2 regions of the Agarivorans sp. QJM3NY_33 genome follow, and region 1 is predicted to be linked to the other one. Evidence: predicted binding sites of a transcription regulator. Region 1 holds the regulator's gene; the other holds the start of a gene.
What was found. Region 1 encodes MetJ, which represses methionine synthesis genes. Its sites were predicted from a motif close to TAGACGTCTAGACGTCTA; they were not measured.

Region 1 (3,424 bases):
GAAGAGAAGTTGGGCTGGCTGAGGAAATATAGACCATTTGAACACGGGATCCCAAGACGACACACGATTGCACGCATTTTGCGTTCTGTTGTCGCGGAGTCTTTGCTTGAGGCATTAGCTCTGTGGATTAACGAGCAGCGAACGAGTCAAAACAGAGCCATCATCGCATTTGACGGAAAAGTACTGCGTGGCTCGTACCGAAATAACAAGAAAACAGCATTACAATTGGTTACAGCCTATGATACTGAACGTGGTCTCGTTCTGAGTCAGAAACCGACAGCGAACAAGAACGGCGAGATTAGCGTTGTGCGCCAAATGCTTGATGTTATTAACGTAAAAGGCAGTGTTGTCACCGTTGATGCTCTACATTGTCAGCGCGATACACTAGAGAAAATCGCAGAAAAGAAGGCTCATGTTGTCGTTCAAGTAAAAAACAACCAACCAAAGTTGAGAGCGGCTGTTGTTGAGCAGTTTCAAGCCGTCTTTGATGCTGGTAAAGAGAAGGTCGTCACTGAAATTAAAGAAAAACACCATGGTCGTAGCGAAGAGCGATACGTCTTTCAACTAAAGGCCAAGTTGCCCGAAGAGTTAGCAAAGAAATGGCCAACGGTAAGAAGCATCATAGCAGTGGAACGCCACCGCGTGATAAATGGGAAAGGCACTGTAGATACCTCGTATTACATAAGCTCAATGTCACCGAATCACAAATTGTTAGGCCACTATATTCGTCAGCATTGGCGAATTGAAAACAGCCAGCATTACGTATTAGATGTTGTTTTTAAAGAGGATAACTCTCGCATTACTTTAGACGGAGCGGTGGAAAACATAGCTCTATTTAGACGTTTTGTGATGAACATGCTCAAACAATGCGATTGTGGAGCGCCAAGTCACAAAGTGAAGTTGAAGAAAGCGGGATGGAGCGACGATTATCGGGCACGAGTCTTCTTTGGGTTATAAATCCATCAAAGTATGCTCCCGCCCTGTGGAGGTACCGGGGTTTACTGGCACGAATTCGTAAATGGTGGCAATTCACCAGTTTTAAAGCATTCTGGTGCATTATTCCCATCTAAAAGTGATATTCATTTAAAAATCGATGTGTTCGGAGATACCTACTCAGCATTTGTGAATGGTACTTTGGTCACTACCTTAACCAGCAGTTTGTACAGCCAAGGACAAGTTGGCTTGTTTAATAACAGACTCGGTCAAAGTTTCGATAACATTAGTGTTTCATCTGTTCCAGAGCCATCCACGATATTTCTTGCGGCATTTGGTATTGCTGGCTTATGTATGTTTAGACGAAATAAAAAGTCATATAAAGTACAAGCAAGAGCTTAACTCTCTGCCGTGGGCGGTTGTTCCTGCAAGATAAGTGAGCTTATTCAAAAGTGTTTGTCTAGTATTTAACAAAAAAGCCGCTCAATGAGCGGCTTTGCAAAATCTTAATCTTCTTTATCCAATTCAGCTTCGGTGGCTTTTTCTAAGGCCGGGTCGGGTCTATCTTTTTGTAGATCGGCATCATCGGGCAGGGGTTGCCCAGTGTAAGCGTGTAAAAATGCTTCGCAGAGCAACTCGCTGTTGGTGGCGTGTCGTAGATTGTTAATTTGTCTACGGGTACGCTCATCGGTCAGTATTTTCAATACTTTTAAAGGTATTGATACCGTTATTTTTTTTACTTGTTCGCTTTTTTTTCCGTGTTCAGCATAAGGGCTGATCCACTCACCATTCCAATCTGTCGACATACTTGAATACACACCAAACCAAAGAAACCCTATTGTAACGGGGGAAAAGCCACTTAGCAATCCAAGAGCAAAGACATTTAGACGTCTAGAAGTGTTGACGTCTTTACGGGGAGTGGTAAAGTGGCAGCATAATTAAAGGGAGTCAGTGAACACATGTCATTAAAAGATCTTCACGCCGCCACCATTGCGGTTCGCAGTGGTATTGAGAGTGATAGCCAACACGGAGCGGTGGTTCCGCCAATTTATTTGTCGAGTAATTATAGTTTCGCCGATTTTAAGCAAAAGCGGCAGTTTGACTACAGTCGCTCTGGTAATCCAACCCGTCAAATATTAGCCGATGCGATTGCCAACCTAGAGCATGGTGCAGGGGCGGTGATCACCAATACCGGCATGTCGGCCGTTCATTTAGTGACCGCTTTGTTAGCGCCTGGCGATTTGTTGATCGCACCGCACGATTGTTATGGCGGAAGTTATCGCCTGTTTGACAGTTTGGCGAAGAAGCAGGCCTTTGAAGTCGAGTTTATCGATCAAAATGATAGCGAGAGCTTGCAAACCGCCCTCGCCAAGCAACCAAAGTTAATTTGGTTAGAAACTCCCAGCAACCCGTTATTGCGGATTGTGGATATTCAAAAAATAGCTCAACAAGCGCATGCTGTGGAGGCTTTGGTAGTTGTGGATAATACGTTTTTGTCGCCTGTATTACAGAATCCAATTTTACTGGGGGCCGATATTGTGGTGCATTCGGCGACTAAGTATATTAATGGTCACTCTGATGTGGTGGCGGGTATGGTTGTGGCAAAAACTGAGTTATTGGCAGAAAGCTTGAGCTGGTGGGCGAATTGTCTAGGTTTAACAGGCTCAGCCTTTGATTCCTATTTAACTCTGCGGGGCTTAAGAACTCTGAAAGCACGGATGAATGTTCACCAACACAATGCTCAAACTATTGTTCAATGCCTGCAGCAGCAGCCTTTGGTGTCTGCGATTTATTATCCCGGCTTAGCAGAGCACCCCGGTCATGCGTTAGCCCAACAACAACAATCTGGCTTTGGTGCTATGTTAAGCTTTGAAGTTGCGTTAGATGAAACTCAAATGGTGAAATTTTTGAAAGGCTTACAGTTGTTTTCTTTGGCTGAGTCTTTGGGCGGAGTAGAGAGTTTAATCGCTCATCCTGCAACTATGACCCACGCGGCAATGTCGTCTGAGGCATTGGCCGAAGCGGGAATATCGGCGCAATTGTTACGGGTATCGGTTGGTTTAGAAGAAGCTGAAGATTTAGTGAATGATTTACAGCAGGCATTTGCCAATCTTTCGGTTGGCTAAAAGGTGTACAGGAGAACTTCATGTCGGTAGTTAATAGACATGTCCATAAATTTGGTGGCAGTAGCCTCGCTGACGCCAGCTGTTTCAAACGAGTGGCGGGTATTGTTGCGCAGCATTCGCAAGCGCAAGATCTCATTGTGGTATCGGCTGCGGGTAAAACCACCAATCGTTTGTTGAATATCATTGATTTGGCGAAACAAGCCGATAATGCCGCTGCGGAAGCCTTAGCTGCTTTGATTCAGTTTCAGGCGCAGCTAGTTAAAGATTTATTGAGTGAATCGAGGGCGCAAGTGATCGAGCGAGAGCTTGTCGCAGAGCATCGACAAATTGCTCATTTGCTAGAGGCGGAGATTAATGCCTTTATC
Region 2 (3,424 bases), 360 kb from region 1:
CATCGGCTTTCAGGGCTTCGGCTTTATCGGTTTGTTCCCATGGGAACTCGTTGCGACCAAAGTGACCATAAGCGGCTGTGGCTTGATAGATGGGGCGCTCCAGGTCGAGCATTTTCAAAATACCATAAGGGCGAAGGTCGAAATGCTTGCGTACCAAGGCAATCAATTTGTCTTCAGCGAGTTTACCGCTACCAAAGGTTTCGATACTAATAGAAGTCGGCTCGGCGACTCCTATCGCATAAGACACTTGAATCTCACAACGCTCTGCTAAACCTGCTGCGACAATATTCTTGGCGACATAACGGCCTGCATAAGCGGCACTACGATCCACTTTTGATGGATCTTTACCGGAGAAAGCCCCCCCGCCATGACGCGCCATGCCGCCATAGGTATCCACAATGATCTTACGGCCAGTTAAGCCACAGTCGCCCATTGGCCCACCAATGACAAAACGACCTGTGGGGTTGATATGGTACTGGGTTTTGTCATTGAGCCACTGTGCTGGAAGCACTGGTTTAATGATTTCTTCCATTACCGCTTCACGCAAATCTTCGGTGGAAATGCTGTCGCAATGTTGGGTCGAAAGGACTACTGCATCGATCCCGGTAATGATGCCATTCTCATAAGCAAAGGTAACTTGAGATTTTGCATCTGGGCGCAACCAGCTTAAGACTCCATTCTTGCGAACCTCTGCTTGGCGTTTGACTAGTAGGTGAGAGTAGGTAATAGGTGCTGGCATAAGCACATCGGTTTCGTTGGTCGCATAACCAAACATTAAACCTTGGTCTCCTGCACCTTGTTCTTCTGGTCGAGCACGGTCAACGCCTTGGTTGATGTCTGGAGATTGTTTCCCAACCACGTTTAATACCGCACAAGAATCTGCATCGAAACCCATGTCGGAGTGGGTATAACCGATTTCTCGTACCGTTGAGCGAGCTAATTCTTCAATATCCACCCAGGCTGAGGTTGTGATTTCCCCACCAACCATCACCATGCCCGTTTTGACGTAAGTCTCACAAGCTACACGGGCTTTGGGATCCTGGGTTAAAATTGCGTCCAATACAGCGTCAGAAATTTGATCTGCAATTTTGTCTGGATGCCCTTCAGACACTGATTCTGAAGTAAACAAGTGTGTAGTCATGTGATTGGACTCTCTTAGAATGTAATGTTGATGACGTATAGATGGATGACCATCTGGACGTCTATTCTAGTTTCGCTGACTTTATTTTTCCACTCTATTCGCTCATTAAATCATGAATCTGCGAATAATTTGTGAGAATGGCTACCCTCGCGACTGAATCAGGGGCTTGCAGCAATACTGTTACCGGGCTTAAAGCCCACTTTACTGATGATTTTTATTTGGGAAGTGCTGAATCAAATGTTATGTGCCATATAACAAGTCGCTGCTGAGTGTTGCCGACGAGGGACGAAAAGAACAAGCTCAGCAATTGTGCCATCGTTCTTGGCGATGACTTTAACTTTGGGCTCGTGCTTTTCGATGTGATGGCTGTATATCTGGGTCATTTACTATCTTGAACCGTGATGCCTGATCCTTACGCACAGCGATTGCGAGTTTAGCTTGTTTTACTATCCTCGTGACTTTCGTTGATCTGACGTTTGATTTCAGGATTGTTACGCAGTGATTGCTTCAATAGTTCAGAATATAGTGATTTCCCTTTCAAGGCTTGGGCAATGAAGGTCGCTCCTAAACAAGTAACCAGTAACGGTAAAATGAGTTGGTAGTTATCGGTCATCTCAACCACTAAAATGATGCCAGTGACTGGCGCTCGAACAGTTGCGGCAAACAGAGCCCCCATGCCAGCAATGGCAAAGATGCCTGGTTCAGGAACCAGGTCGGGAAAATAACTTGCCATTAAGCTGCCATATGCTAATCCAAGCAGAGTGCCCAGTGCGAGCATGGGAGAGAATACTCCCCCAGGTGCAGCCGAACCAAAGCTCGCAATGGTCGTAAATAAGCGAAGCACAAACAATAACAGGCAAACACCCCAAACAATTGGATTTCTAAACAACTCGGTGATGAGTTCTACTCCGCCGCCGGTGATATCGGGAACCAAGCTTTGCAGGGTCGCAAATACTGCACCAAATGCCGCACCTGTCATCACGATCCGCGAAATTCGGTTTTTTTGGAGCTGTTGTACTTTAGCCGTGGTACTCAAGACCCAACGGTTAAAGTTAACGCCAACAATACCAAAAATAATTCCTAGTAAAGCGAATAACCACAGAGAGTTGAGTGCTGGAATCGAAAAGTTCGGAATATCCATCACTGCCGATTGGCCATGAATCGAGCGCATCACAATGGTTGCCGCGGCGCTAGACAAGGTGACGCATTTGAATGAGGTAATGCTATAGCGAAATTGCGGCCGCATCTCTTCAATTACAAATAGTACGCCGGCCAAAGGGGCGTTAAAGGCGGCCGCTAAACCAGCGGCAGCACCCGCCGCTGTTAAGATATGGGTGGCGTGTTGATAACGTTTGGCCCTGCCGGCAAACATTCGACCTACCGAACCACCGATTTGAATCGAAGGACCTTCTCTTCCAAGTACCATTCCGGAACTGATGGTGAGCGCCCCAGCGAAGAACTTTATCGGTAGCACTCGACGCCAACGGATATCATGTAAGCCATCCAGAGCGCCTTCTAAGTGCGGGATCCCGCTTCCTGAAGCTTCCGGCGCAAAGCGAGCCGTTAACCAAAATCCCAAGGCGGTGATCAGAGCGCCAATCGAGGCACCTGCGATAATACTTAAGAAAGGACTTAGCGAAGCGCTCTCGACTAAGTGAATCCGAAAGTCACCAACCCAATTAATCAGTTCTTCAAACATCGCGATCACTAAACCGACGGTTGCGCCAACAAAGCCAGAAAGAGCAATCAGAACCATGTAATCGTATTGGGTGGTAAAGAATTTAGGGGTGGTTCGGTGCTTGATTAATCCACCTTGAAAAAACCGAAAGTTGGGAGACTTAGGCATTTTAAATCTAAAACCTTAATAGCAAGAATGACTTCAACGTATGAATAATTATTCATAGGTCCATAAAATTAATCAGCGCTTAGTTGGGGTGAAAGTAAATCACCATGCTGTTTCGTTGGTGCCGACTCAGCGGTTCAAACATATAAAATAAGCTCTTGTCGCAGGTAACGGATGACGAAAATGAATTAAGGGGTGGAGAGGCGTAGAAGCCGATAACTCATCTATCAAAGGAATAATCCGTTATTGCTAATCATTTAATGTTTGATTGTGTTGTCACCACTCCAGAGCGAGGAGTGTGTAACTAGGTTACGTGCTTTTGCGACAGGTTGGTATGATTTTAATCAAAAAAACGTGATCGGTATCACTTAGACATTTTTGCGTTGGGACATTGTCTGTTCGGTTCTGTTATTTGCGCCATTATTTTGAGTAATTGTCCA

Region 2: a site for MetJ is predicted at 1,188-1,205, ahead of metK (methionine adenosyltransferase). Genes of this name have one in related genera too.

The regions. Positions count from the first base shown of each region.
Region 1 is NZ_CP194039.2:4,469,072-4,472,495, reverse strand. It holds gene ACRRSY_RS20175 (ISAs1 family transposase) at 1-957, shown strand, start outside; gene ACRRSY_RS20170 (PEP-CTERM sorting domain-containing protein) at 970-1,335, shown strand; gene metJ (met regulon transcriptional regulator MetJ) at 1,440-1,739, opposite strand; gene metB (cystathionine gamma-synthase) at 1,893-3,059, shown strand; gene metL (bifunctional aspartate kinase/homoserine dehydrogenase II) at 3,080-3,424, shown strand, end outside.
Region 2 is NZ_CP194039.2:4,105,222-4,108,645, reverse strand. It holds gene metK (methionine adenosyltransferase) at 1-1,141, opposite strand, end outside; gene clcA (H(+)/Cl(-) exchange transporter ClcA) at 1,575-2,987, opposite strand.